4 regions of the Cytobacillus kochii genome follow, and region 1 is predicted to be linked to each of the others. Evidence: riboswitches for the same ligand, from Rfam matches in the RefSeq annotation. Region 1 holds a riboswitch; each other region holds the start of a gene.
The links. A riboswitch is a leader RNA that binds a small molecule or an ion and turns the genes downstream of it on or off. The one in region 1 is predicted to bind S-adenosylmethionine.
Positions count from the first base shown of each region.

Region 1 (7,877 bases):
TAGTGATTTATGGGCAACAAAGATTAGCTCAACATTTGTGATAGATTGATAGGTCTGGATCAACTTACTCACATACTGATTACTCGCATCCCGACTAATAGGGACAATCAAAGATAAACACGAACCATCCAAAAAGCATCGTCTCCTTACATCCTTAAGTGGCATCACCCCCTTACAAGGAATATGGTATTGCTTGTTCATTTCCCTGTTTTTAATACATGCCTCGTATCAATGATATTTTCTACTTTCGATAAAAGTTTATAATCCAAATTACTATGGTCAGTAAGAAGCAGGGTTAATTGATACTTTGATAATGTCTCCTTTGTTAACGGAACGGATTGATAGCTTTTATTTTCAAGAACAACAGTTGGTACATAAGGATCGTGATAGTCTACCTGATAACCTTTCTGCAAGAGTTCGTTAAATATTGTTAAAGCTGGGGATTCACGGACATCGTTCACATCCCTTTTATACGCTAGGCCAACAACAAGAATTGCCCCAGTCTCCCCTGCTAATTCAGCTTCTACTTTTTTGACGATTTTTTGAGGCATCGTATCATTAATTTTTCTTGCTGCTGCTACAAGCTGACTGCTTAAGCCGTATTGATTGAGTTTCCATTGTAAATATATCGGATCAACAGGGATACAATGTCCACCTATTCCAGGACCAGGCCAATAAGGAGTAAATCCAAATGGCTTTGTCGCAGCTGCCTGCAGGGCTTCATAAAAATCAATGTCTAATCGATCACATAGCTCGTCCAACTCATTCACTAGTGAAATATTGACTAATCGCTGTGTATTTTCAAATAACTTTGCTAACTCTGCAACTTTCGGTGAACTTACTGGCACAACTTGAGCAAAATACTTTGCATAAAACTGATCAATTTTCGCAAGAGAGCTCTCTGTTTGACCACTAATCACTTTTGGGATAGACGCTAATGTATATTGCTTATTTGCTGGATCAATTCTCTCGGGTGAATAACATAAGTAGTAGTCTTCACCAGCTTGAAAGTGATGGCGTGTGAATATAGGCTCAATCACCTCTTCTACTGTTCCCGGATAAGTAGAGCTTTCATAAATAATCGTTTGTCCCGTCTGTAAATATTGGCAAAGATAGTTAGTAACTGCAATCATCGCTCTTAAATCCGGTTCATGATGTTCGTCAATTGGGGTTGGAACTGTGACGATGATATACTCAGCGGCTTTAAGCAAAGCTACAGCTGCATCCGTATGTTTTGGAATGAAATTTAGAACCGCTTGCAGCTCTTCATCTTTTACATCAGGAATATAACTGCTCCCTTGCTGTAATAACTCAATCTTATGAGTATCTTGATCGATGCCCGTTACATGACAGCCCTTTTTTGCTAAGTGGAGAGCCAGTGGGAGACCAACATAGCCGAGACCAATAACAGCAACTCTATCTATTTGACCTTGGAGCATGTCCCATTTTCGGTTGCCATCTGTATAACCGCATCTCTGATTGAACGATAGTAAATATGAAAATGCTTCAATGTGGTCACCTAGAATCCGGTCAGTTGATTCGACCCGACCATCGGCTTGCCTGTGATGCTGTTTTCTAATTTTATTTGGCTTGACGACATCGACATAATGAATGGATTCGACTTTAAATCCTTTTAGAATTGCCTTTGCTTGAAATAAAGGTGGAGACATTAATGTGAGGATACCAATCTCTTCAATCACTTTCCTGCTCATTGCGTGTGGAATAGCAGTGAGAGAATTAACGGTGAGGTCCTCTCTTTTCAGCGCCATATTCAGAAGGTACTTAGCAGCACTCACAGAATGCAACGGATGGGCACGGTCGAGCAATATCTCTAAATCATTTAAAGCAATATCTGCCCCTTCTTCTACAGCATGTATAAAAGGGGTTAAATCTTCTGCTTTGATAACAAAATCACTATCTAAGAACAAACAGATATCTCCTGTACTGTGAAGCGCACCAATCGCTCTTGGAATGTTATGTCCGAGTGCCTGGTCAAACGCAATCACTTTCACACCTGACTTTTCTACCTTTTCCTTTGTTCGTTCATCTGCTCCATTTAACACAACAATGATTTCATCAATGCCTGCCTTCTTTACCTCAGCAATCACTTCAGCAATCGTATCCGGCTCCTTCCCTACAGGAATAATCGCACTATACTTCGCTCGTTTCTCTTCCTTTACCGAAAAGGCTTGTACATATTCCTTAAAAGATTGCCGATTTCGCCTGCCATCATTTAAACCACCGCGATATCCTCTCTCTTCAATCAGTTGCGCCACTGCACGTAAGTGGTCACCAATTATTAAACTTGTTGAAAATGAAAAAGAGGAGCCCGTAATCTTCTGTTGATGTTTCGGTCGAATCTTATTTGTAGCAATCACGTCAATGGCGACTGGTGCACTCATCTTTAATTCTTTCATCACAGCTATACTATGAGCTAATGGCGGACAAGCTAAATTCTCCCAACCAATTGTATCAAGCGCTGATTTTTTCATCACATGAGGAACAGCGACTAAGGAATTAACGGATAACTCACCTTTACCTAAAAAATGATTAAGAGAGAACTTTGATACTGCTGTCGGATGTGGTCTAATGGGGCGCTTCATTGTCCAGCTTAAATCATTTAGGGCAATATCAGCCCCATCCCGAATGCCATCAAGCAGTGCTTGTAGCTCCTGTGCTCTAACGACAATATCACCATCAATAAAAAGAAGCGTATCTCCTTTTGCCTCCCTTGCACCAATTGCTCGTCCAATATCCACCCCTAGAGGTTCTTTATAAACAAGCTTTCTACATTCAAATGCTTCCGCTATTTTCTCCGATCCATCTGTTGAACCATTCAAAACAGCGATGATTTCATATGGCTCAATCTTCACTAACTCTTCTAAAACGGCTGACAACGTAGATTCTTCATTCTGAATGGGAATAATAACAGATAGATTCATAACACTTCACTTCTCTCCTTCAGCAAAATTAATAGTCTCCTTTGTGCTAACTATAGCCTTTTCCATCACAAACCCGAGAAAAACACTAAGTAATATCAATATATACAGCTTGGCCAATTTTGTTCTCGGACAAGTATACAATCTATGAAAGATGGTGCGATAGACAGGGTAGATTGGTTTAATTATGGGGGCATTGATCGGATTCGGCACTAAAAAATATATTATTACTATTCGTTAGGAGATGTTAAAGTAGATATATATGTATTTAAGGGGGAGTACAAATTGGAATTCGAGTTGAATTTTATTTGGATTGCCGTCGGTTTAGCATTACTTGGCTATTTCATAGGCAATGGGTTGAAGCAATTTAGTAGTAAAAATGAAGGTAATATGAATCATTTACTCGTGGAGCAAAGCCACCTTCATCTTTACTTTTATTTAAGTGAAGCAGACATGAAGGATCTATTACAGAAGCATCCTCACGCACCAAAAGTCATTCTTAATGGCAAGCATTATTACCATCTACATAAATTTCGCAAGTGGCTTGAATCTGATGATCTATATCACTCATGAAGAATTTATTTTGACAGCTTCCATTTATTATGCTAATCTATCTGTAAAATTCAAAATATTATAAATATGTAATTCTCTTATTCAGAGAGGTGGAGGGACTGGCCCGATGAAACCCAGCAACCTTTAACAATTTTTTGTTAAAAAGGTGCTAATTCCTGCAAAGTGTAATAGCTTTGGCAAATAAGAGAGGATTAAGACCTCTCTATTTTTAATTTAGAGAGGTCTTTTGTATTTTCAAAACTTAATAAGAAAGGCAACAGATGCATGATTGCTTAAAAGGGAAGCCCGGTGGAATGCCGGCACGGTCCCGCCACTGTGAAGGAGAGCGACTTATCATTAACCACTATTTCATAATAGAAATGGGAAGGGATAACGAGCGATGATCTGAAGTCAGGAGACCTGTCTGTTGTTTGCACTTAGACTCTACGGATGCATAGAGAGGAGTGATGAATACGTGTTGAGCAAATCAAATGGTCTCAACTCTAGTTAATATTGCGTATGAATCTCTCATTTAATAATAGATAGAGAGATTTTTTGTTGAGAAAATACAATCATAAAAGGAGTGTTTAAAATGACTGAAGTAAAAAGCTCAAATGTAGGTTATCCAAGAATTGGCGAGAAGCGGGAGTGGAAGAAAGCTCTCGAACAATTTTGGAGTGGTATGTTGAATAAAGAGACTTTTCTGCAACAAATGGAAGTCATACGTTTATCCTCTCTCGAGAAACAAAAACAACTTGGCGTTGATCTCATCCCGGTTGGTGATTTCACACTGTATGATCATGTCCTCGATACAGCTGTGATGTTTGGACTTGTTCCTGAGCGTTTTACATACAGAGGTGGGAAGGTTGATATTGAAACGTATTTTGATATTGCCAGAGGGAACAAAGATGCCGTGGCAGCTGAAATGACCAAATGGTTTAACACAAACTATCACTACATCGTGCCAGAACTCACCAACCTCACGCCAACACTTGCTGAAAACCGGCCACTTGCCTTTTATAAAGAAGGAAAAGAGAAGCTTGAAATCGACGGAAAACCGGTTATCTTGGGCCCGATTACTTTTGTGAAATTATCAAAAGGCTATAAAGAAAGTGAATTCAAATCAATCGTCAATCAATTCGTTCCTCTTTATGCACAAATTTTAAAAGAATTACAGCAAGAAGGTGCCTGGTGGGTGCAAATCGATGAACCTATTTTAGCCACTACCCTCACAGAAGAAGACATCTCACTCTATCAAGCAGTTTACCAAACATTACACGAGGCAGCACCACAGATAAATATCATTTTACAAACGTATTTTGAAAGCATCACTCATTATGAAGCTGTTACCTCTTTACCTGTGCAAGCGATCGGCCTTGATTTTGTCCATGATGCAGGTCAAAACCTCGCTTCCTTACAAAAATTCGGCTTCCCAAGTGATAAAGTATTAGCTGCAGGTGTCATCGATGGCCGTAATATCTGGGGCGCCAAACTTGATAATAAGCTCTCTCTTCTAGAAGAAATTACAGCAATTGTTCCGAAGGATCGCTTAATCATCCAGCCTTCATCCAGCTTATTGCATGTACCCGTTACAGTCAAAATTGAAGAAACACTTGATCATACATTAAAGACCGCACTCGCCTTTGCTGATGAAAAATTACAAGAAATCGTAGTGCTAACAAAAGGAATAAGAGAAGGAAAAGAGCAAATCCAAGATGAGGTAAACAAGAGACGAACTGCTATAGAGGCGCTAAATCAATCTTCTATTAGAAACAATCAACAAGTACAAACAGCCATTCAAAACTTACCATCATCACTAGCAGAGCGCGAAGCACCTTATTCTGTTCGTCAAGCAGCACAAAAAACAGCCTTCCAACTACCACTCCTACCTACAACAACGATTGGAAGCTTCCCACAAACACAAGAAGTGAGAAGAAATCGTTTAAAATGGCGTAAAGGAGAGTTAACTGCTACTGACTATCAAACATATATCAAAACGGAAATTAAAAAGTGGATTGATATTCAAGAAGAGCTAGGCCTTGATGTGTTTGTTCATGGCGAATTCGAACGCACAGATATGGTCGAATACTTCGGTGAAAAATTAGCCGGATTCCAATTCACAAAATTCGGTTGGGTGCAGTCTTATGGCTCTCGTTGTGTCAAACCACCAATTATTTATGGAGATGTCTCATTCGAACAGCCAATGACAGTTGCAGAAACAGTCTATGCCCAGTCCTTAACAGATCACCCGGTAAAAGGTATGCTCACTGGTCCGATTACGATTTTAAACTGGTCATTTGTCCGCGACGATATCCCTCGTTACGAAGTCGCAAACCAAATTGCCCTTGCCCTTCGAGAAGAAGTAGAAGCACTAGAAACAAATGGTATCCGGATGATTCAAGTAGACGAACCAGCCATTCGTGAAGGATTACCACTCAAACAAGAGAAGTGGGAAGATTATCTGAACGCTGCTGTTTATGCTTTTAGACTAGCCACCACTTCTGTCAGAAATGAAACACAAATTCATACGCATATGTGCTACTCCGATTTCGAAGACATTATCTCAAGCATTCAAGCACTCGACGCTGATGTCATCTCCATTGAAACATCAAGAAGTCATGGCGAGCTGATTCACTCATTTGAAGAAAGCACCTACCAACAAGGTATCGGCCTAGGCGTATATGACATTCACAGCCCTCGAGTGCCACAACTCGACGAACTAACGAAAAACATCGACCGTGCCTTACAAGTACTAGACCCACAACTTTTCTGGATTAACCCTGACTGCGGTCTCAAAACAAGAGGCATTGACGAAACCGTCGCAGCCCTAACAGTCATGGTGCAAGCTGCCAAACTGTCGCGGGAAAAATTACTTGTAAAAAAAGGCGAATAACCAAACAGAAATCCGAACGATTATACATTCGTTCGGATTTCCTCATTCAATAACACAGCGTTTAACTTCTTATCCATCTTCTTTTGATAAGGACGATGATTAAATCTCCTTGTGTTAAAACCACCAATCAAATTCCGTACTCGTTCATTATGGGTAATGAGGTGCTGATATATCTCATTCTGCAAATAAGCATTAAACCAATTATACTCCTTTAATTTCCGCATGTTATATGTAACATCCTCTTGTGTGACTTGTGTAATAAAGGGAGAAAAAGAAATAATACTTATAAAATTCAGGAGAAACTTTTTCATTAATGAATACATCCTCTCTTTATGATTTGTATGTGATTGACTGTGAACGCTCTTTGCGGAATATAAATTTCCGGAATTAGCTCATTCGCGTAATTTATGGGTTTACGTTGCTTATATTTCCTAGAACTCCATTATTAGCTACGAATTCTCGACTTTATGTTGCTCATTTCTAAAGAACTTTTTATTATCCAGGATTTCGAATTTACGGTCATTTACTATAAATTATACCAACCATTAATTTTTTTACAAATATATACTTTTATAAGCATCGAAGATTCAACCGTATAAAAGCAAAAAAGAACCACAGCAACAATCTAAACTGTGGTCACAATCATTCGTATTTATTGATTTTTACCTTTATTATTTTTCACCTTTCCTTTTCACCGCAAACCAAATCTCACTATACACATTATTTAAGTCCGTCATATCTCCAGTAAATGAAATATTGGGCGCATTTACTAATTCATAATCTGACGAAGGAAGCCATTCAGAGGCAAATTTCGCCCAAGTTTCTTGCATGACTGTTGGAAATGCTCCTTTAGAAGAGAAAATGGCCCAAGTAAGAGCTGGCACATCTACTACCGTAAATTCATTAGCGGTGACTTCTTTTTTTGTCAAGAATCCAATCATATGATCGAGACTGCCCTTTTCATCCATACAACCGTCATCCAAATTATATGAAGCGTTCACGACTTGATAAGGCTCCATATCCCCATAGCTATGCAATGCTTTTCTTTGTTCTGGTGTTATGCTTTTTGCTAATTTTATTATTTCTTGATTTTCTCCATTAAATTGAATAGGTACTCTCTTTTGAACACCGACTATCTTAAAGGCTTCTTTTTTCTCGATTCTGTAATCCATATTTATTCCTCCTTGCAATACTAATTGAAAGGAGAGCTTAGGAAATGCTTTAAGGTTATTTTTCTTTTTAACCTCTGATGGTTTGATTCCTGACCATTCTCGAAATGCGCGAGAAAAGCCATCAACTGATTCATACCCACACTTAAATGCTGCGTCAGTCACGCTCATTCCCTCATTCAGCAAATCAAATGTAGCATTAGATAATTTTCTACTGCGAATATACTCCCCTAAAGTCATGCCAGAGAGGAATGAAAACATTCGGCGAAAATGATAAACAGACGTACCTGTAATGCGCTCCAATTCCGATTCTTCAACCTCGTC
Region 1 covers NZ_CP085254.1:278,278-286,154, reverse strand. The annotation lists gene LG276_RS01600 (glycosyltransferase family 2 protein) at 1-132, opposite strand, end outside; gene LG276_RS01595 (nucleotide sugar dehydrogenase) at 198-1,439, opposite strand; partial or broken gene LG276_RS01590 (glycosyltransferase family 2 protein) at 1,431-2,942, opposite strand; gene LG276_RS01585 (DNA-binding protein) at 3,225-3,512, shown strand; SAM riboswitch class I at 3,587-3,699, shown strand; cobalamin riboswitch at 3,754-3,934, shown strand; gene metE (5-methyltetrahydropteroyltriglutamate--homocysteine S-methyltransferase) at 4,084-6,384, shown strand; gene LG276_RS01575 (hypothetical protein) at 6,405-6,695, opposite strand; gene LG276_RS01570 (AraC family transcriptional regulator) at 7,056-7,877, opposite strand, start outside.

Region 2 (7,877 bases), 150 kb from region 1:
ATTAGTGAGCTCCCTTTTTTGATTTTTAACCCCAAGATGATATAGCAGCATTTTACGGTTAATATATGGTTCAATATGGTGAAAAGAGAGATTTGTAATTAAATGTCTCTTTAAATCTTGCGGTTGAAAAATAGGAGCTTCTTGAACGGTTTTCACGCCAACGGATGGTTCGGAATATTTTTTTATCAATTGGGTTTCTTCTTTGTTAGTTTTTGCTGCTCTCGAGATTTGTGCTTGAAATAATTCACTATAGCGACTTGGTTCTCGGATTTCATTTGCTAAACTCAGACCGGTCATTGCATCTTTTGCATATAAGACGAGTCCTTGGTAGTTAGGGGCGATTTTATTATTCGTAAATTTGCGAGATAAGGCAGCTCCCCCCACCATAATGGGGGTTTGTATATGGGCATCCTGTAAGTCCTTTGCTGTTAATGCCATTTGTTGTGCTGACTTTACGAGTAAGCCAGAGAGTCCAATGATGTTGGGTTTTTCCTCTCTAATCGCTGCGATAAGATCAGCAGAAGAGACTTTAATTCCAAGATCAATGGTTTCAAACCCATTGTTAGAGAGAATAATATCCACAAGATTCTTGCCGATATCATGGACATCACCTTTGACGGTTGCGAGTAAAACTTTCCCCTTACTTGTAGATGTTTGTTTATCATTTTCCATATAAGGTTCTAAAAAGGCGACTGATGCTTTCATTACTTCTGCACTTTGTAAGACTTCTGCAACAATTAATTGATTATCATTAAACAATCTACCTACTTCTGCCATACCATTCATTAATGGTCCGTTGATAATATCTAATGGATTTGGGTATTTCGCTAATGCTCTTTCTAAATCTGGGAGAAGGCCTTCTTTTGTTCCTTCTATTATATAGCTTGATAAACGTTCTTCTAATGATAGTAAATGGGTTTCTATCCTTTTTTCCTTCTTCTTATCACGATAAAAGTCAGTAAAATCAGCTAAAATGCTATCGCTGGTTTGAAAGAGAAGCTTCTCTGCTAATTCGACTTCATTTTTAGGGATGCTTGGGAAACGCTCTAGCTTTTCTGTATTGACGATTGCGTAGTCTAGCCCGGCTTTCGTGCAATGAAAGAGGAAGACGGAATTTAAAATTTCTCTCCCCACACTCGGAAGACCAAAGGACACATTACTAATGCCTAAAATCGTTTTCGCCTCCGGTAGAGCTTCTTTAATAAGTTTAATACCAAGTACAGTTTCTTTAGCAGAACCAATATATTGTTCATCACCAGTGCCGACAGGAAAAACCAGGGGGTCGAAGATAATATCCTCTGGAGGTACTTGATACTGCTCAACGAGGATGTGATAGGCCCGTTTAGCTATAGCTAGCTTGTTTTCAGCTGTGATGGCCATGCCTTCCTCATCAATGGTACCGACAACAATGGCTGCTCCGTACTGATGGATAAGCTTTGCAGCAAAGGCGAATCGGTCCTCACCATCTTCTAAGTTAATCGAATTGATTATAGCTTTGCCTTGAGAGTAGGTAAGAGCTTTGGCGATTACTTCATCATCAGTTGAATCAATGACTAGGGGAACTTTGATTTTTTTCGTTACTTCAGCTAAAAAATGGTCCATATCTTCTATTTCATTACGATCAGGATCAGCAAGACATATATCAATGACGCTTGCTCCTTTTTTAACTTGGGCTCTAGCAATTTCCGATGCTTCCTCATACTTTCCTTCATTAATCAACCGTTTGAATTTTTTTGAGCCAATGACATTTGTCCGCTCACCAACCATGATCGGTCTAATAGATTCATCATAGGTAAGGGGTTCAATACCTGATAGTTTATGCTGTCTCTTTTTAGTAATGGGACGGGACGGTACATGGGCTAATGCTTGACTGATTGCTGTGATATGCGCTGGTGTGGTACCGCAACAACCACCGACGATATTCACCCAGCCCTGTGTGGCAAAATCCAAAAGCTTTGTAGATAGAGATTCTGCTGTTTCGTGATAACAGCCGTCTTCATCTGGTAAGCCTGCATTAGGATAACAGCTAACACCAGTTGAAGAGAGTTGTGCTAGAGAGCGAATATGCTCTTGCATAAATTCCGGTCCAGTTGCGCAGTTGAGCCCAACAGCTATTGGTTTCATGTGCTCTATTGAAATGTAAAATGCTTCGATGTTTTGCCCTGCCAAAGTGGTGCCCATCGGCTCTATTGTCCCTGATATCATAATAGGGAGTTCTTTCTTTGTATGATGAAAGGCTTCTTTAATCCCTAGGAAAGCAGCTTTTACATTAAGGAGATCTTGGCTTGTTTCTATTAATAATAAATCTACACCACCGTCAATGAGTCCTATGGCTTGTGTACGATAATCCAGGACTAATTGTTTAAAAGTTGTTCCACCGGTGACGCTTAATGTCTTAGTAGTTGGTCCCATAGATCCTGCTACATATCGCGGATGATTAGGCTTGTCGTATTTATGCGCTGCTTTTATAGCAATTTCAGCCGCTCTGCGGTTTAACAATTCACTTAAATGCCCAATATTATATTCTTCTAAAACGATACGCGTCGCTCCGAATGTATTTGTTTCAATTATATCTGCCCCTGCCGAAAGATAAGCTTCATGAATGGATTGGATCAATTCAGGTCGCGTAAGTGTGAGGTATTCATTACAACCTTCTAGATCCTCACCACCAAAGTCATCTGCTGTTAGGTGGGCTTCTTGTAGCATGGTGCCCATTGCCCCATCCATGATTAAAATCTTTTCTTTCATTTGTTTAGTGATGGCTACTTTTGACATAATGATGCTCCTTCTTCTGTTGATCTTTTCTTCTAATATGATTGGTCAGTTCGGTTGTGAGTTGATATCTAAGGAAAGGGGTAACAAGGTAGATGCCTTGAAAGAGTTCTAAGGCTGCATCGATCAACTCTTTTGTAATTAATAAGCCTTCTTTCTCAGCAAGAATAGGGTTAACGGCTTTTGCCATTCTGTCGCGGGTCGTTTGAGTAATCTTGATGCCAGGCACTTCGTTATGAAGATACTCTGCATTTTTGCTGCTAATCAGTGGCATCATTCCGATGAAAATAGGTGAGGAAAGATGCTTTGTTGCCTCATGAATCTCTAATAGTTGTGTTATTGAAAACACTGGCTGTGACACGAAATAATCAGCGCCTGCTTTTATTTTCCTTTCAAGTCGGGCAACAGCTTTATCTAATGATTTGACATGAGGATTAAATGCTGCCCCGACAGAAAAGACGGCATTTTCACCAAGTTCAGAACCTGAAGGGGAAATTCCTTCATTAAATTGTTTAATCATTTCTATTAATTCAAAGGAAGATAAATCAAATACAGATGAAGCGCCTGGGAAATTGCCAACTCTTGCCGGATCCCCAGTTATGGCTAAAATATCATGCAACCCTAATGTATGAAGACCCATGAGATGTGATTGTATGCCGATTAAGTTTCGATCTCTACAGGAGAGGTGGACAAGTGGTCGAACGTTTGTATCCTTGTGGATGATATGTGCTAGGGCTTCATTTGCGATTCGTGGTGTGGCAAGAGAGTTATCTGCGAGTGTAATTGCATCAACACCAGCATCTTTTAAGGCTCTGGCACCTTCAAAAAATTTAGCAGTTGATAGCTTCTTAGGTGGGTCTAGTTCGACGATGATGGTGCGTTTTTCTTGTACAAGTGTCTCTAACGGCGTATTGGTGCGTTCGATTGTAATTCTCTCTATTTTAGGTTTCCTTTTATTTGTTACTTGTTTTTCAAGAATAGGTACAGCATGCCTAACTTCGTCTGCAAATGCTTTAATATGGCCCGGTGTCGTTCCGCAGCAACCACCAAGCAGCCGAACACCTTGCTTAAGGAAGGACTTCGCTGATTTTCTAAAATAGTCTTCGCCTTCCTTATATTGAATCGTACCATCGATATAGGCAGGTAGACTCGCGTTAGGATATGCAGATAAAAACGCGTGCTGAGGTAATTCAACGGAGGAGAGTGTCTCTAACATATGATGTGGACCTAAACGGCAGTTTACCCCGACAACATCTGCCCTTTTAGCTTCTAATCTTTTTAAGGCGTCATTAATTAACGTCCCATTTTGTAAAATAGCGACTTCTTGTAAAGACACTTGTGCAATAATAGGTATATCCGTTTCTTTTCGGGCAATAGAGAGAACCGTTTCTAGTTCTTCTAAATCATAATATGTTTCAAGAAGGAGCCCATCTACGCCTTCTAACAATAAGCAGTATAGCTGTTCACGAAAGTTACGTTTAATTTCATCTAGAGGAATAGAGAGGGGATTTAATCCTCGTACACCTCCAATTGTGCCGAGCACATATGCCTGATGATGTTGAATACTAGATCGTGCCAGTTTTACAGCCGCACTATTAATCTCTTTGACTGAATCCTCTAGGCCATACCGTTTCAATTTTAAATAATTCGCAGCATAGGAGTTTGTTTGAATTAAATCCGCACCTGCCCCGAGATAAGCTTGATGAATGTGCTGAATTTGTTCCGGTGCTGAGAGGTTCAATTCTTCAAAACATGTATCTGTACCATAAGAATAAAGAAGTGTTCCTATCGCACCGTCAGCAATTAATACTTGGTTCTTCATTTTTTCAAGGAAGTTCAAAGGTCTCACTCCTTCAATTCATTATTTTGTTGAATTCAATGGATGAGAAGCCAAAGAGAAAATAAAAAAGGCCCTCAAGAAGAAGGCCTATTATCATCATAGTCATCTTCTCATCTTTCAAGCGTATAGCTTGTAGGAATTAGCACCTTTTCAATAGCGTTCACTATTGATGGTTGCTGAGGTGTCATCGGGCCTATCCCTCAACCTCTCATGATAAGAAATAAAAAATATTTTATTGAGTAAAATTTACATGAATGAGCCTATGTTTGTCAAATAAAAAGTTAGAAAATTTAAAAATAAATAATTGTATAAGCGTTTTTTTAGAAAATGATGTAAAGAGGAAGATATACTTGAAAACACTATTCACAGCAGTTATAATGTTAAAAGTGTGCAGAACAGAGAGAAACGCAATCAATAGTTGCATTTGTTATGTCTTTTCTGTATAATAGACAATGTTGGTCTTTGACTGCGATGAAGTGAAAGGTTGCTGACACACCCGGCCGCTTTGCCATGGCGAGTGTGTGGGAAATTTTCACGGAGAATGTCTATATGAAAATAGGCGAAAAGGAGGGAAAATAATGGCAAAACAAAAAATTCGTATTCGTTTAAAAGCTTATGATCACAGAATTCTTGATCAATCTGCTGAAAAAATCGTTGAAACTGCAAAACGCTCTGGTGCGGCTGTATCTGGTCCAATCCCATTGCCAACTGAAAAGTCAGTTTACACAATTCTTCGTGCGGTGCATAAATATAAAGATTCTCGTGAGCAATTCGAAATGCGTACACACAAACGTTTAATCGACATCATTAATCCAACACCACAAACAGTCGATTCATTAATGCGTTTAGACTTACCATCTGGTGTTGATATCGAAATTAAACTTTAATTAATACATTAAAACAATCTAGGAGGTGTGACTGAAATGACCAAAGGAATCTTAGGAAGAAAGATTGGTATGACTCAAGTATTTGCTGAAAACGGTGATCTTATCCCGGTAACAGTGGTTGAAGCTACTCCAAACGTTGTTCTTCAAAAGAAATCAGTTGATACTGATGGATACGAAGCAATCCAAATCGGTTTTGAAGATAAACGCGAAAAGCTTTCAAACAAACCGGAAAAAGGACACGCTGCTAAAGCTGATACTACTCCTAAGCGCTTCGTTCGCGAATTACGCGGAGCTGACTTAGCTGAGTATGAAGTTGGTCAGGAAGTCAAAGTTGATATTTTCGCTGAAGGTGAAAAAATTGATGTAACAGGAATTTCAAAAGGTAAAGGTTTCCAAGGTGCAATTAAACGCCACGGACAATCTCGCGGACCAATGGCACACGGTTCACGTTACCACCGTCGCCCAGGTTCAATGGGTCCTGTTGCTCCAAACCGCGTATTCAAAGGTAAATTATTACCTGGTCGCATGGGCGGAGAACAAATCACAGTACAAAACCTTGAAATCGTAAAAGTAGATGCAGAACGCAATCTTCTATTAGTAAAAGGTAATGTACCTGGCTCTAAAAAAGCGCTTCTAAAACTAGTAAGTGCGGTTAAAGCAAAGTAATAACCCGGAAAGGAGGAAGTAAGAATGCCTAAAGTTGCATTATTAAACCAAAGTGGTTCACAAGTTGGCGATATTGAGCTGAACGACTCAATCTTTGGTATCGAGCCAAACAACCACGTGATGTTTGAAGCTGTTATTATGCAAAGAGCTTCTCTACGTCAAGGAACTCATAAAACTAAAATTCGTTCTGAAGTAGCTGGCGGAGGACGTAAACCATGGCGTCAAAAAGGCACAGGTCGTGCTCGTCAAGGTTCAATTCGTTCACCACAATGGCGCGGAGGCGGTACTGTATTTGGTCCTGTACCACGCAGCTATAGCTACAAATTACCTAAAAAAGTTCGTCGCTTAGCTATCAAATCAGCGTTATCTACTAAAGTTGCGGAAGAGAACATTCTAGTATTAGAAACTCTATCTTTCGAAGCTCCAAAAACAAAAGACTTTAAAGGTGTACTTAAAGGTCTTTCTGTAGATTCTAAAGCATTAATCGTAACTGCAGACATCGATGAAAACGTAGCATTATCTGCTCGTAACATCCCTGGAGTAACAGTTGTTACTGCTAACGGAATCAGCGTATTAGACGTTTTAAATCATGATAAATTGATCATGACGAAGCAAGCGGTCGAAAAAGTAGAGGAGGTGCTTGCATAATGGATGCACGCGATATCATTAAGCGCCCCGTTATCACTGAACGTTCTACTGACATCATGGCTGACAAAAAATATACTTTTGAAGTTGATGTAAGAGCTAATAAAACTCAAGTTAAAGATGCTGTTCAAGAAATCTTTGATGTAAAAGTTGAAAAAGTGAACATCATGAACTACAAAGGTAAATTCAAGCGCATGGGTAAATTCGGTGGTTATACAAACAAACGCCGTAAAGCGATTGTTAAACTAACTGCTGACAGCAAAGAAATCGAAATCTTTGAAGCTTAATTTCTAACAAGAAGAGGAGGGAAATGAAATGGCGATTAAAAAATACAAACCTACCTCTAATGGTCGTCGCGGCATGACGGTATCTGATTTCGCAGAAATCACTACAGACAAACCAGAAAAATCTTTGCTTGCTCCAGTAAAGCGCAAAGGTGGCCGTAACAACCAAGGTAAGTTGACAGTTCGTCATCAAGGCGGCGGTCATAAACGTCAATATCGTATCATCGACTTTAAACGTGACAAAGATGGAATACCAGGTCGCGTTGCTACAGTCGAGTATGATCCAAACCGCTCAGCTAACATTGCACTAATTAATTATGTAGATGGAGAAAAGCGTTACATCCTAGCTCCTAAGACTCTTAAAGTAGGCGCAGAAGTAATGTCTGGTCCTGAAGCAGATATCAAAGTAGGTAATGCATTACCACTTACAAACATTCCTGTGGGTACTGTAATCCACAACATCGAACTTAAACCTGGTAAAGGTGGACAGTTAGTACGTTCTGCTGGAACAAGTGCACAAGTACTTGGTAAAGAAGGTAAATACGTATTAGTACGCTTAAACTCTGGTGAAGTTCGTATGATTCTTGCTACTTGCCGCGCTACTGTAGGTCAAGTTGGTAACGAACAACACGAATTGATTAACATCGGTAAAGCCGGTCGTTCTCGTTGGTTAGGTAAACGCCCAACTGTACGTGGATCTGTTATGAACCCTAACGATCACCCACACGGTGGTGGTGAAGGTAAAGCTCCTATCGGTCGTAAATCACCTATGTCTCCTTGGGG
Region 2 covers NZ_CP085254.1:131,353-139,229, forward strand. The annotation lists gene metH (methionine synthase) at 1-2,775, opposite strand, end outside; gene LG276_RS00635 (bifunctional homocysteine S-methyltransferase/methylenetetrahydrofolate reductase) at 2,753-4,612, opposite strand; SAM riboswitch class I at 4,720-4,832, opposite strand; gene rpsJ (30S ribosomal protein S10) at 5,191-5,499, shown strand; gene rplC (50S ribosomal protein L3) at 5,536-6,165, shown strand; gene rplD (50S ribosomal protein L4) at 6,190-6,813, shown strand; gene rplW (50S ribosomal protein L23) at 6,813-7,097, shown strand; gene rplB (50S ribosomal protein L2) at 7,126-7,877, shown strand, end outside.
Region 2: it holds a riboswitch for S-adenosylmethionine, as region 1 does, so the genes downstream of both, LG276_RS00635 (bifunctional homocysteine S-methyltransferase/methylenetetrahydrofolate reductase) here and metE (5-methyltetrahydropteroyltriglutamate--homocysteine S-methyltransferase) in region 1, are expected to answer to the same signal.

Region 3 (7,877 bases), 1.1 Mb from region 1:
GCAATTGCATCTTCCACTGGATTTAAGCCAGCATCAATCGCATAGTTAGAGTTAATTAGAACTGCGTCACCTTCTCCATTATTATATATTTGTGGAAGAAGTGCTGCTTCATACTCTGTATCAAACTTTATATTTTTCGTATTTTCCTCAATATCATCAATTGTCGCTGTCGTTTTATCGACATCAGCTTTTAGTGTAATCAAACCTTCCTTTTCTAACATTGTCAAAATACGACCGTGGTCAGGTACAGAGCTACTCATAATAATTGTTGCTCCTTCTGGAAGATCATCTAAGCTATCATATTCTTGTGAATAAACACCAATCGGCTCGATATGAACACCACCAGCATTAACAAAATCATAATCATTTTCAGCCATTTGAGATTCTAAATAAGGGATATGTTGGAAATAGTTCGCATCAATATCGCCACCCTCTAACGCTTGGTTCGGTACAATATAATCTTGGAAGGTTGTGATATCCAATTCAATTCCTTTTTCTTCTAATAAAGGTTTTGCTTCATTTAGGATTTCAGCATGCGGTACATTAGATGCCCCAATTTTTAATGTTTTTGTTCCTTCATCAGATCCTTCGCTACCTTCATCTGAAGATCCACAAGCAGCAATAAATAATGCAACAGCTGCAATCATTAAAACAGATAACCATTTTTTCATTTTTTAGCTCTCCTATCGTTTGTCTAGTTTGGAAGTAATCAAATCACCAATCATTTGAATGATAAACACGATAATTAAGATAATAATCGTTGCAATCCATACAACGTCATATCTACTTCTTTGGAAACCTTCTAAGTAGGCAAGATTCCCTAATCCTCCTGCACCTATGACACCTGCCATCGCCGTATATCCGACTAGCGCAATCGCTGTAACGGTAATACCCGAAACAAGCGCTGGCATAGATTCAGGAATGAGTACCTTCCATATAATTGTACTTGTTTTTGCACCCATCGATTTAGAGGCTTCAATGACACCTTTATCAATCTCACGTAAGCCAATTTCCACCATTCTTGCATAGAAAGGTGCTGCACCAATAATGAGTGCTGGCAATGCTGCATTTTCTCCAATCATTGTCCCTAAAATCATTTTTGTGAAAGGGATTAGTAACACAATCAAGATTAAGAACGGAATGGATCGAAAGACATTAACAAATGCCGCAATAATTTTATTAACTAGCTGATTTTGCCATATATTCCCTTTAGAAGTTAAGAACAAAAGTAATCCAAGAATAATTCCTAAAATAAACGTGGCTATAACAGAAATACTTGTCATATATAAAGTTTCTTTTGTTGCTTCCCACATTCTTTCCCAATCCACATTTGGTAGCCATTCATTAAGCATGGGAAATCACCTCCACGCCAACCTTCTGCGAATGAATATATTCAATCGCGCGGGTAACCTCATCCGACTCTCCATCTATATGAATAAATAAGGTACCGTAAGAGCCACTTTGTGTTTGGGATATCTTTCCTTGTAATACATTCACTGTTACATTGTAGTGACGAATTAAGTTTGTGATTAATGGTTGTTCCGCTGAACCACCTACAAATCCAAGTTGAACAATTTGGCCATTTGGATAAGCACTCAGTAAATGTGTAATCGTTTCCTTCGTTTCTTCCGGTTCGGTCACTTGTTGAACAAAACGCTTCGTAATAGGTTCTTTTGGCTTTTGGAACACATCTAGCACTTCGCCAATTTCAACAATTCTTCCACCTTCCATGACAGCCACACGGTGGCAAATCTTGCGAATGACATGCATTTCATGCGTAATTAACACAATAGTTAACCCTAAACGTTCATTAATATCAACAAGTAAGTCGAGAATACTATCAGTTGTTTGCGGATCTAGAGCACTTGTCGCCTCATCACATAACAGTACTTTAGGATTATTGGCAAGTGCTCGAGCAATACCTACTCGCTGTTTTTGTCCACCGCTTAATTGCGAAGGATAGGCATCCTCTCGACCATCTAGTCCGACCAATTTAATTAATTCATTAACTCTCTCTAGTCGCGCTTTCTTAGGTACACCAGCAATTTCTAATGGAAACGCAATGTTTTCTCGAACTGTTCGAGACCATAATAAATTAAAATGTTGAAAAATCATGCTTATTTCTTGTCTAGCCTTTCTTAAGCTAGCACCTTTTATGCGAGAAACTTCATTCCCAGCTACAGATACAACGCCTTCAGTCGGGATTTCAAGTCCATTTAACATACGAATCAATGTACTTTTACCTGCACCACTGTATCCGATTACACCGAATATTTCACCCTCGTTAATTTCGAGGTTAACATTGTCTACTGCATTTACTTTCCCGTTTTTCGTTGAGAAAATCTTTTTTACATCTTTTATTGAAATCATCTTATACTTCACCTCTTCAATCCAGAAAAACCAACACATTTATAGCATATCCATTGTTTTTAAAAAAAGCCTTCCTGCTTATGAGCAGAAAGGCTTGTTATGAAAATTCCTTTCTCTCATCTTTCAAAGCTAATGCTTTGAGTGAATTGGCACCATTTCAATTAAATGACGGTTGCCGGGCTTCAAAGGGCACTTCCCTCCACCTCTCTAAATAAGAGCAAACTATGAATATATTGAATTTTTTTGTGTACCTGTGTAATAGTATCATGTCATTGAAGTAGGTGTCAAATCTGAAAATAATAGTTGTTAGGCCCTTATATTTAATGAAGCAATACCGGTTGCCGCTTCAATAGCAGATTCAAGATCATCGATCAAATCTTCTACATTTTCAATTCCAATTGATAATCGGATTAAGTCTTCAGGTACACCTGCTTGTTTTAACCCATCTTGATTAAGTTGTTGATGCGTTGTGCTTGCTGGATGTATAATAAGACTTTTTGCATCACCTACATTCGCTACATGTGCGAACAGCTCAACCGAATTAATAACCTTCGCACCTGCTTTGCGCCCACCAGATATGCCAAAAACGACAACTGCCCCTGCACCTTTAGATAAATATTTGTCTGCTAATTCTTTATTAGGATGGTTGTCATCGCCCGGATAAAGTACCCAATTAACAGCAGGGTGATTATTCAAATATTGCACAATTTTTTTCGTATTAGCAATATGTTCTTTCATTCGAACCGTTAACGTTTCTAAACCTAAAGTGAATTGGAAGGCGCTTTGTGCACTTAGTGCTGGACCTAAATCCCTTAGAAGCTGCACTCTCGCCTTAGTAATATATGCTACAGGGCCAAGTGCCTCACTATATACTAAATCGTTATAGCTTGTATCCGGCTGACTTAATCCTGGATACTTCTCTGAATTCCAATCAAATTTACCACCGTCAACAATGATTCCCCCCATTGTCGTCCCATTCCCCAGTAACCATTTCGTAGCAGAATGAACAACAATATCTGCGCCATGCTCAATCGGCCGACATAGATAAGGAGTTGCAAATGTGTTATCAACCACTAACGGCACACCATGTTCATGGGCGATATTAGAAACCGTTTCAATATCTAGTACTTGTAAACTCGGGTTACCAATGGTTTCGGCAAATACAGCTCGTGTCTTTTCATTGATTGCTGCTCGTAGTTCCTCTTCATTATTCATATCGATAAGCCTAACGTTGATGCCGTACTTTGGTAAAGTGACTGTAAATAAATTATATGTACCTCCATATAAATTAGAGGCAGCTACAATTTCATCACCCGCTTGAACAATATTAAGAAGTGCTAAGTAAATGGCTGCTTGCCCGCTTGCTAATGCTAATGCGCCTGTTCCCCCTTCTAACAATGCAACTCTTTCCTCAAACACAGTAACCGTTGGATTATGAATACGAGAATAAATATATCCTGTTTCTTTTAAGCCAAATAAGTCTTGCGCATGCTCTGTATTTTGGAATTGATAAGCATTATTTTGATAGATTGGGACTGCTCTTGCCCCTGTTACTGGATCAGGTTTTAGCCCACCATGAACACCAATTGTTTCAAAACGAAGTTGCTTTTCTTTTTCTGCCATTTTACATCTCTCCTCTTTTTTAAATTGGAAAGAAAAGACGACCAAAAACCCTCTTCACAAAGAAGAGGGTTTATCATCTCTTCTTATCTATCAGAGCTTTTATGCTCTGCTGGAATTAGCACCGTGTATCAAACAACCGGTTGCCGGGTTTCATAGGGCCAGTCCCTCCACCACTCTCGATAAGAATATTTAATTTTCTAATTATTCTAAGGATAGAATAACAACCTTTTTTTGGGAAGTCAATCTTTTTTTAGTACATTTGATATATTTTTGATTAATTTTGATTTAACAGGAAAATGGCATCTAATTTCAATAATTGTCTAAAAGTCGATTTAAGGATGATATGCTTTTCATCCACTTGTTTCTTTAGACTTGTACGCCCTTGAAGCAAAGAATGAAAGTGGTCAGCAGTAGTTTGAATGTTTATATGATAATTTTTCAATGGGCGAGCATGTTTAATTAACAGCCTTTTACGGTCTAATGTCAAATACAATAGATTTTGTTCTAATTCTACTCGTATCCTTATAGGTTCCTTTAACATCATTAAAATATGATCATTTACTCTTAAAGATTGATTGAAATGATAAATGAGTTTCTCTATTGAAACCACCTCCTGCCCCGTCTTATATTCTATAATTCTGTTCCAAGAAATGATTTCCTTCTCCTAACTATCGACTTTAACCGACAGAACATTTTATTTCCAACAATGTTCACACCTATTTCCCGAGAAATATGTCAAAAGCTAGACTTATCGACAGAAAAAAGATACAGCCCATCGGTTCATCTGCATAGAATGAGTGAAAGGTGTATTTAAATATTTGCGCAAAACCCCTTGATTGAAAGCATAAGAAAACCACTTATTCCTAAACAATAAGTGGTTTTAAAATTGAAACTGTAATTCATATGATTGAATTTGCTCAAGTAAATAAGGTACGGAATGGAAAGCATAAAGCTTATCAACTAACTCTCCTTTTTTAAACACAAGTAAACACGGTACACTTTCAATTTCATACTTTTCGGCTACTGCTGGCAAAAAATTCAGGTCGGCTTTTCCTATAGGAAGGTTCTGCAACAGTTGCTCAGTAATTGTTAGCATTTTCCCGGCAACTTGACATGTCCCACACATAGGAGTGAATAAATAAAATAAGCCGGATTGCTTCCTTGCGATCAAATCATTTAAGTCATTGTTTGACCAGTCAATCATGTTATCACCCTTTATCTAAATACTCGGTATATATATCTATATTTGCGCTTATTAAGGCTGTAGCTAAATGATACGCGGGTGCCGCCTCGACTTCACGATACATTTTATCAATATAGATATGCTCTGCCTCTGGTAACTCTCTCTTAAATTGTTTACGAAGTTTTTCTCCTGATGCGTCAGCATCGACTAATATATAGACTTCCTTCCCAATTAAATAATCAATTAATTCATCCAACTTCGAAGTGCCAATCGTTCCATTTGTACATAAGATCTCTACAGGTTCTCTGATTAGTCCTTTCACTTTTCGTTTGTCAGATTTACCTTCAACAATAATCACTTTATTGCCATGTTCTATATGCATGCTCATCACCTAATATATATCATTTATATATTTTATAATAGTAAGCCTTTTTACATTTGAAAACTTTTCAGCACTTAGCTGGTATGTCTATATAGAAATTTAGAAAAAGGTCAAACCATTTAATGATTTGACCTTCTTTATTTAACTGCAATTAATCTTCTTTTGTCATTTCTTCATATTGTTCAGCTGTCATTAGCTTGTCAATTTCACTTGCATCGGATGGCTCAACAACGATCATCCATGCTTTCTCGTAAGGAGATTCATTCACAAATTCTGGACTATCGCTAACTTCTTCGTTAATCTCAACGATTTTACCACTAATTGGTGCATATAACTCAGAAACTGTTTTAACAGATTCTACGCTACCAAACGGTTCATCAGCAGTTACTTCATCTCCTACTTCTGGAAGCTCAACAAATACGATATCTCCAAGTTCTGATTGAGCAAAGTATGTAATACCAATACGAACTTTATCTCCTTCTGTTTTTACCCACTCGTGTTCTTCTGAATAACGTAATTCTTTAGGTGTGCTCATGTTTCATACCTCCATTAATTTAGGAAATTGTTTATTTTAATGACCGAATAAACGATCGTTTAAAACGTATAAAGCGCATCCACCATTTACAGCCAATTTTGTTCAAATTCTAGCTCTTTAAATCCGACTGTTACTTTCGTACCGTCTGTTGTTAATGGACGTTTAATTAACATTCCATCCGATGCTAATAAATCCAACAGTTCCGACTCTGAGGCCGTTTTCACTCGGTCTTTTAATCCTAACTCACGATACTTTTGACCGCTTGTGTTGAAAAACTTTTTCAGCTCTAACCCGCTCTTTTTGTAAAAATCTTCTATTTCCTTGCGGGATGGGGGATTTTCCACTATATGTATCGCATCATAGGCTATTTCATGTTCATCTAGCCATTTTTTCGCTTTTCGGCAAGTACCACATTTAGGGTACCAATAGAAAGTAAGTGCCATGTTTTCACCACCTATTTTATCATACCTATATTCATGAATACTATCGTTTCATTAGCATAACATATTTCTTTTTATTTTCATAACGAAGAATTGTAATTATTATCATATTAAAAACAAAACAAAGAGGCCCACATTCGTTCTTGAGCCTCAAGTTATAAACTTCGCAAATGGAGGAAGTAAACAGGTTACTTTCCTTCTATTCATTAAAGATAAATATTATACTACGAATCTTTCAGCTTCAATAATTTTCTCAGCCGCTTGACGTTTTTTCGCAATTACATTTGTTGGAGTATGTCTCGTAAACTTCTTAAGTGCTGAAAGCATCATTCGTAATGTATCGCCTTCTTCCACACCTACTAAAGTTTCTTTCGCAATTAACTCAATTTGATTAAATGCTTCTTGGCAGAAAATTTGTGTGTACAATAGCTTTTGTTCCGCTTTTGCTACTCCGTCTTTTACTATGGCTTTTTCAGTACGAAGAACAGTAGATTCCATAGAATAGGCGTAAGAAACAAGATCAGCAATATTTACAAGAACTTCTTGCTCTTTATCCAAAGCTTTTCCGTATTTTTGTGCACATAAACCTGCTGCAAGTAAGGCGATTTTCTTAGCGTTCTTTACAAGGTATTTCTCTTGCTCTAATGCTTCAGTACCTGGCTCTTCTGGCATCATCATCATCAATTCCTCTTGAAGTGCCATTGCTTTTTCGAATAAAGGCAGCTCACCTTTCATTGCTTTTCTAACATACGTTCCTGGTACTAAAAGACGGTTGATTTCGTTTGTTCCTTCAAAGATTCGGTTGATTCTAGAATCACGGTAAGCTCTTTCTACTTCATATTCTGCCATAAAGCCATAACCACCATGTAATTGAACTGCCTCATCAACTACATAATCTAAAACTTCGGTAGAGAAAAACTTATTAAGTGAGCATTCTATTGCATATTCAGCAATAGACTTCGCTACTTCTTTACCGTCTTTGACTTCTTCATCACTCAGTTGACTCATTCTGTCATCAAATAGACCCACTGTACGGTAAACGGAGCTTTCAGCTGCATAAATTTTACTTGCCATTGTTCCGAATTTTTCCTTCGTTAAATTAAAAGAAGAAATAGGCGTACTGAATTGTTGACGTTGGTTAGCGTAAGCTACCCCTAATTTAAAGGCATGCTTAGAACCACCCACTGCACCTACACCAAGTTTGTAACGACCAATATTTAAAATGTTAAAGGCAATGACATGACCACGACCAATTTCACCTAGTACATTTTCAACTGGTACTTGTGCATCTTCTAAAATAAGTGTTCTTGTAGAAGAGCTCTTAATACCCATTTTCTTTTCTTC
Region 3 covers NZ_CP085254.1:3,785,585-3,793,461, forward strand. The annotation lists gene LG276_RS19320 (MetQ/NlpA family ABC transporter substrate-binding protein) at 1-671, opposite strand, end outside; gene LG276_RS19325 (methionine ABC transporter permease) at 684-1,352, opposite strand; gene LG276_RS19330 (methionine ABC transporter ATP-binding protein) at 1,345-2,370, opposite strand; SAM riboswitch class I at 2,484-2,588, opposite strand; gene LG276_RS19335 (O-acetylhomoserine aminocarboxypropyltransferase/cysteine synthase family protein) at 2,677-3,993, opposite strand; SAM riboswitch class I at 4,074-4,179, opposite strand; gene LG276_RS19340 (hypothetical protein) at 4,268-4,603, opposite strand; gene LG276_RS19345 (thioredoxin family protein) at 4,874-5,197, opposite strand; gene LG276_RS19350 (toprim domain-containing protein) at 5,202-5,564, opposite strand; gene gcvH (glycine cleavage system protein GcvH) at 5,710-6,093, opposite strand; gene LG276_RS19360 (arsenate reductase family protein) at 6,180-6,536, opposite strand; gene LG276_RS19365 (acyl-CoA dehydrogenase family protein) at 6,753-7,877, opposite strand, start outside.
Region 3: it holds a riboswitch for S-adenosylmethionine, as region 1 does, so the genes downstream of both, LG276_RS19335 (O-acetylhomoserine aminocarboxypropyltransferase/cysteine synthase family protein) here and metE (5-methyltetrahydropteroyltriglutamate--homocysteine S-methyltransferase) in region 1, are expected to answer to the same signal.

Region 4 (7,877 bases), 950 kb from region 1:
AACCATCGCTAGTCTTTAATGTAACGACAGATTTCCCCTCTGTCAATGTTGGAAAAATAGCAGTCACACAACCTTCAATTTTCCCATTATTTTTAAATGGAACAGCCATCCCGTGATAAGGTACACCAAATACATCCCTATTAATAAACTCTGACACCTTTTGTTCAGCCTTAAGCGCTTTATCAGCAATACTTCCTTCTTTTACAATATCCCCTGGCCGAATTTTCAAGTCAACACGTTTACTTGGACGATAGTAAATATACTCTGTTGTATTTGAAACTACAATTGACACTTCATCTGAAAATAATTCCCCAATTACATCTAGCAATGAACTCAGTGTAATTCCTTCCATCACAAAAATCCCCTTTTTTTGATTCGCTACTATTCTATCTTACGTGTTTTATTTTCATTTGCCTAGTTAAGAAACGTGCAAGAATATGTCTTATACCAAAGAAGGAAACATCAACTGGCTTTTCCTCTTTTAATAGGTTGATCTTCGTATTTAACCCAGTTCACTGCTTTTTCTAATATAATTGAGATAATAACACCCATTATTAACCCATTTGCAAAAAATGGTTGAATGAGTACAGGTAATTCCGAAAAGATAGCAGGTGAAATATTCATAATACTAATACCAATTAATACAGGTGCTGCTAACCTAAATATCGTATTGGAATTAAACGTCTTTCCATTTAAACTACTGAATGCAGTACCAAATAATTGCATATACGCAACAAACAAGACTGCGTTTCCAACGGTAACAGGTAACATTGAAAGAAATGAGCCTAAAATTGGAACAATACCAATGATCGTAAGTAAAGCACCACCGATAAAGAATGGCTTTCTTTCATAAATTCTCGTACTTTGCAAGAAACCAATCGTTGATGTAAATGGTGTATAGGGAACAAGTCCGAAACCGGATCCAATAATGGTAGAAATTGAAGTAATGATCATTGAGCCTTTAAACTCTTTTTTGGCTGCTCTCCTTTGTAGAAGTTTTTCTGCAGCGTTAATAGAAGCAAATGTATTACTTAAGTTTAATAATACGGCAACAAACGTGACTACGACAATTCCCATTTCAAGATTAGGAGCCCCTAACGGAAAAAGTTGGAAAGGAGCCGATGTTGTCATTCCAGCCCCATCATTACCAAACAATAGGACATAACCGAGCCAGCCCCCTAAAAGGCCAATTAAAATAGAAAAATTGCTAATAAGTTGATTACCTTTCATTTTTAATGTAGCGACGATCAGCGCGAGTACTACAGAATAAAGACTTATACCTATGTCAATGACGCCAGTCGAAGTCATCTTTAACATACCTTCAAAGAAGATAAACATTAATTGAAAAGTAAGCAAAAATAAATATACAGTCATTACCATCGGACTAAAGATGGCTTGCAATAATGAAAAACCCCCACAAGCAATCAGCAAAATGGTCACTAGACTAGCTAAAACAATACCAGTAACAATCCCACCACCAATACGTTCTAATCCAATATTAAGCGCTTGTGCTGAAAGCCCAAGATTAAGGATAATTCCCCATAATAACCCTGAATGCCCTTCCATAATCGGGAAACGATGACCTTTCCATCCTTGTAGTATACAAGTAATACCCGTAAGTATGAGTGATGCTCTAATCATCATTGCCATCGTTTCACTTGATAGCTCAAATACATTGGCAATGGAAATCGGAATGACAACAGTATTGGCAAAGATAAAAAAGACCCATTGTACGGAAGAAACCATTGTCATTGATGAAATAAACTTTTTCAATCTGTACACCACTTTCTACGTTATTCATTTTCACATCTACTAGTATAATTCATTTTTAAAAGGAAAGAAGCCTTTAAAAAAAGAATTATGAAAAACGAAGTATTTTGAAGCCTGATAAATAAATAAAAATTGGAGCTAATCTATATGCCTATACAAATAATAACCCTCTCCAAATAGGAAGAGGGGCATGTGATTTAAATAGTTCTATTAATCATTGTTATTTTGAAATGATAGTGCTTTTTTCGCTAAATTTGTGATTACTACATCATCCATAGGCGGATTATGGAGCGCAGCTCGCACATCACGGTAATAACGCTGCAAAGGATTTCTTTGTTGCAAGCTTTGTGCACCAACTATTCTCATTGCCCAATCGACCACTTTATTAGCACTGTTAGAGACAAGGTGTTTGATGGCTCCAAGTTCAGCTCCTAATTCTCCTCGTTTATTCGGTTCATTATCCCAGCGATCCGCTATAGAATAGAGTGCTGTTCGCGCTTTTAGTAGCTCGAGTTCCATTTCCCCAATTTTACGTTGCACTTCTGGTACTTCACTAATTGGACCAGGCAGGCTATTAGGTTGATATTCAGAAGCAAAAATAATGGCATAGTTCCGAGCTGCAATAGCAACGCCAATAAAGCAAGCAGCTGAATGTAGTAACCATGCATTAGGAATCGCATAAAAATGAACACCTTCTATTTCGACTAATGCTGTTTCTTCTACAATTACATTCTCTAACACTAGATCGTCACTACGTGTGCCCCGCATCCCTAGCATATTCCAATTTGATTCCACTTTTAAACCAGGGTTCTCATGCGGTACAAGGAATATACCAATTTCTCCTGAAGCTTCTATCGTTGCTGTAATAAGAGAAAAATCTAAGCCTGGTGCCATCGAAGCAAAAGATTTTCTTCCATTCAAGATCCATTGTGTTCCTTTTTTCACCGCAGTAGTCGCTGGTAGTCCACCACGGGTTGGACTGCCGGTTGCTGCCTCTGTTGCACAGCGGTTAATCAATTTATTATCTTTGATAACCGTTTCGCATAACTTGGCAAACTGTTCTTCCTTCCATTTCCGCTTAACCCTTAAATCATAGATAACACCTAAGTGCCAACCAATACATAAAGCCGTAGATGCATCACCTTGGGCAATCCTTTCTTGTATTAAGAAATATTCATATAAGGAAATCTCTTTACCACCATATTCTTTCGGAATCGTCAAACTTAAATAATTTGATTGTTTTAATTCTTCAAAATTCTCAAAAGGGAACTCTGCATTTTCATCAATCTTTTGCGCCCTCTTACTAAATCCTTCTGCTAATATCGTAGCTTTATGAAATAATTCTTCTTGTTGAGCCGTCTTAATAAATGGTCGAGCGAGTTGTTCAGCTAAATACGCTTCCTTAGATGAAGCTGTTATCGTGCTCATAGAATCCTTCCTCCCCGTCTGTTTCCATCTTCTCTTTAATACTCATTCATTAGGATAAATAAATATAGTAAAGGCTCCATTCCCCTTTACTATATCTATTATTTGAATTTATTATCTCTTATCTACATATTTAGTTAATTTATCCCCACCAATTTGAATAATTTGCACCAATACAACGAGGACAATGACTGTCGTAATCATAATGACATTATCATAGCGATAGTAACCGAAACGTATCGCTAAATCACCAATACCCCCGCCGCCAATAATACCTGCCATTGCCGAATAGCCGATTAAACTAATAGTCGTAATCGTTAAACCTTGAACAATTCCAGGTTTCGCTTCTGGGACAAGGATTTCCTTAATTATCATCCAAGGGGAAGCGCCTACTGCTACTGCAGATTCAATGACTCCTTTATCTATTTCTCTTAAGGATGTTTCAACCAATCTTGCAAAAAATGGAATCGCTGCTACAGATAATGAAACAGAAGCCGCTGTAGGACCAATAGTTGAACCTGCAATTAATTTTGTTAACGGCAATAGAGCTACTAACAAAATAATATAAGGAATAGAGCGGATCAAATTGACAATCCAACCAGTAACGGCATTTACAAATCTATTCTTTAAGAACAGCCCTTCGTCTGTAACGAATAATAAGATACCTAGTGGAAGACCTAGTATAAGTGCCGCAACTAAAGAAATGGCGACCATATAAATCGTTTGTAATACAGCTGTATTTAGTTCAGGAAGTAACGCCTGAATGGACTCAAGCAACATGTTCAACTACCTCCAAATTCTGTGTTCTATCTTGAATATATTGTATAGCTCTTTCTATTTCAGGTATTTCACCAGTTAACTCCATAATAAAAATACCAAGAGGTACTTCTTGAATATATTCAATCTTGCCGTGAAGAATATTTCCTTTTACTTTGAATGTTTGGAACAGTTCAGAAACAACAGATTCTTCTGCTATTGCACCTTTAAATTGGATTTTAATGATTGTTCCCTTCCTGTTTTCAATCAATTGTTGTGGTAAGTCAAATTGAAGAATACTCTGAATAAAATCTCTTGTAAGTGGTTCAATTGGATTCGCAAATATATCATACACCGGTCCCTCTTCTATGACCTTTCCATCTTGCATAACAGCTAACCTATGACAAATCTCTTTGACTACTTCCATCTCATGAGTGATAAGTACGATGGTTAATCCCAGCTTTTTATTAATTGATTTTAATAAGTTCAGGATTGATTTTGTTGTTTTAGGGTCTAGGGCTGAAGTGGCTTCATCGCAAAGTAAAACCTTTGGATCATTAGCAAGTGCTCTGGCTATTCCTACCCTTTGCTTCTGACCACCACTTAATTGCGTGGGATACTGATGAATTTTATCTGCTAAACCCACTAATTCTAATAGTTCTTTCACCCTGATATCTATTTCTTTCGGACTTTTACCTGCCGCTTTTAAAGCAAAGGCAATATTCTCATACACTGTCTTCGAACTCGCTAAATAAAAATGCTGAAAAATCATACCTATCTTCTGCCTTGCTTTTCTTAATTCTTTACTTGTTAAAGTCGTTAAATCAACGCCATCAATTTTCACTTCACCAGATGTCGGTCTCTCCAATAAATTTAGACAGCGTAATAAAGAACTTTTCCCTGCTCCACTATAGCCAATAATCCCGTATATTTCCCCTTCTTTAATAGAAAGAGATACATTGTCAACGCCTATTACTTGCTTCTTTTTGCTTTTATAAATTTTCACTAAATGATTGACTTCAATCATTTACCTCACCCTCCCTAAATCCTCTACAACATAAAATGAGCCTCTTTCACTTTGAAAGAGGCTCAACAAATGATTGTTATTAAACCTTATCTTTCAGAATGAAATCATTCTGCAGGATTTAGCACCTTCCCTTTAAAAGGAGGTTGCCGGACATCTTCGGGCCTGGTCCCTCAGTCTCTCTCGATAAGAATCATATTCAATTTATTGTGTTGCTTTGATAAAGGAAATTTTATCGGGTATTGAATTAATTGTCAATAGTATTTTGATTATTTATGCATTTACTTATCTTCCTCTTCGTTTAAACAGGAAGATAAAAAAAGTTGTTCCTAATAAAGCTGTGATTAGGCCCACATACAAGATGATTGCTGACGTTTTGAACTTTACTGTACTAGGTTGCTGTCCTTGTCCTTGTCCATGTCCCTCACCACCAGGCATACCTTCAAACCCTTCAGGTGGCTCAAAATTTCCTCCCTGCGGAAAATCTCCGTTGCTTTGCGGACGTTCAGGCATTTCACCATCAGCGTTTCCTTTATTTCCATTTGGCGGTTGAAATCCTTCTCCTCCTTCTTGACCTTCCTGGTCATCACCACCAGCTCGGCCAGGGAACATGTTATTAACTTCAGAAGCTTGTGATTCTACTTCTAATTCACCTGAGAGCTGAGCAAGTATCGATTCTGATCTCGCCTCAGCAAATGCTGGTAAACTCTCATCACCCTGCACCGCTTCGAGAAATGCTTCTGTTGTATAAAACTTGGTAAGATCCTGTTCGACATAAGGAAGAATCAATGCACTAATTTGTGTAGTTGTATTTTGGTAAGACTCTTTTGTCATATAATCTTCGGCTATCTGTTTAAGATACGCTTCATATTGTTTTTTATATTCTTCATTAGATAATAGTGCATTAAGTAACGGTCTTTCTTCTAAGGTAGTACCAGCTATAGGTTCAGATATACTGAAATTAATCGTATCTTCACTCAATAAATCACTATTTCCGATGCCACCGGTGAAGTTGTCCATTCCGCCTTGTGGTGCTTGGTCTTGTTTGTCTTCACCTTGGTTTTCTTCAGCAGCTGAGAAATCTCCATTCATTTGTCCACCAAATGCCATACCAACTCCAAAGCCACCAAATGCCATATTATAGTCCCACGGAATAACTGAGAACTTACCATCATTTTCATATAAATAATAGTTATGCTTCATTTGTCCTTGGTAACTATCCATGCTAACAACAGCCGTATTTACTGCAAAATATCGTAATACTTGATCCACATCTAAGGTTTCTTCTAAATCGCCACCATTATTGATACTATCTAACATATCTATTAACGCTTGTTCATCTTGCTCCTCTGATTTCAAGTTTAAACCTGAGTAATCATCAATATCATCACTTACCCATTTCAAGTCACTATTTGTACCATCTGGCTTGTACAATGATCCATATGGATTTTCAAAATATCTTCCAAGCATCACTTCGTCTACTTGTTCAACACCTAAATATAATCCCCATTCCTGACCATTAATGGTCACATACATATAAGAATAAGCAGGTGTGGGTAACCCCATATTCTCCATTAATTGATACGATAAATATTCTCGCATTTGCGTAGCATCACTAAATTGGTTATTTAGATTCAACTTTTTCAATCCATATAAAGTTTGATCAGTATAGTAATCAAAATCTATTTTGAAGCTATAACGATCAGAATCTTCCATTCTAGCAACTGAAGAAAGGGAAGAATTCCCCTTTGTCCGAACAGCTACTTGGTTCAATTTAGTTCCATTTATCGTCACATTTGCCATCTTATATTCTTCTTCCGTCGGATTCTCTAATATATCTTCCCAATCATCTTCTGCAAGGGTTAACTCAACTTGAGTCACTTTATTTTTATTGAATACTTTTAAAACGTAAGAGTGATCAACTACTTCCCCTTTTGGAAGTAAATGAGGTAGAAAGAATAGAATACCAACAAATAAAACAGCCAACATTAGAAAAACGAGAACGACATATTTGCGTTTAATCATATTCCTTTCTCCTGTTCATTTACGCTGTGAAATTACCGTCATAGCTTAACATTACAGCCGATTCTACCCCGCTAAGGTTCGTTACATTATTTACCACTTGAGATTGATCTTTTTTCATTCTTACTTCATAAGTAATTTCTACTTGATTACCATTCATGATAGATTTGGATTTCATCATATGTTTATTAGTGACCTTTGATAATAGCGATTCAAGTTGAGATTCCACACCTTCACCCCCATATTTTACAATGAGTAAGTAAGGGTTCTGAATCGTAATTTTGTTAACGAACAATACAAGTACGAGACCGATCAATAAACTACCTATAATCACTAATGGAATAAAGCCTGCTCCGCAAAGAATACCGGCAACAATCGCCCAAAAAAGATAAACAAGATCCATTGGGTCTTTAATTGGTGTACGAAAACGGACAATGGACAAAGCACCAACCATACCTAGTGATAACAGGACATTTGAGGAAATTCCCATAATAATTAATGCTGTAGCCATGGTCATTATGATGAGGGATATATTAAAAGTATGTGAATAAATCACACCTGAAAATGTCTTCTTATAAACTGCATAAATAAATAGTCCAATCGCAAAGGCCATGAATAAACCAATCAGGGAGTCTATAATTGAAAAACTCTCCGTTTTTTCTAAAAAGCTTGATTTAAATACATCTGAAAAATTAACACTTTCCATTCTTCTCTTCTCCTATTCTCACTATAATCCATACATTCTACTTAATTGATATTTTGAATACGTACCCTTCCTGCGATCAAGCATTTGTAGAAGCATCTTAATGACATCGGGAATGTATTCATCATACTTGACTTCAAGTATCATCAATTGATGATCAAGGGATGGTACCATAGG
Region 4 covers NZ_CP085254.1:1,225,352-1,233,228, reverse strand. The annotation lists gene LG276_RS06670 (LytTR family DNA-binding domain-containing protein) at 1-352, opposite strand, end outside; gene LG276_RS06665 (uracil/xanthine transporter) at 463-1,773, opposite strand; gene LG276_RS06660 (acyl-CoA dehydrogenase family protein) at 1,981-3,198, opposite strand; gene LG276_RS06655 (methionine ABC transporter permease) at 3,310-3,975, opposite strand; gene LG276_RS06650 (methionine ABC transporter ATP-binding protein) at 3,965-4,978, opposite strand; SAM riboswitch class I at 5,062-5,168, opposite strand; gene LG276_RS06645 (CotH kinase family protein) at 5,261-7,000, opposite strand; gene LG276_RS06640 (DUF4956 domain-containing protein) at 7,020-7,703, opposite strand; gene LG276_RS06635 (polyphosphate polymerase domain-containing protein) at 7,725-7,877, opposite strand, start outside.
Region 4: it holds a riboswitch for S-adenosylmethionine, as region 1 does, so the genes downstream of both, LG276_RS06650 (methionine ABC transporter ATP-binding protein) here and metE (5-methyltetrahydropteroyltriglutamate--homocysteine S-methyltransferase) in region 1, are expected to answer to the same signal.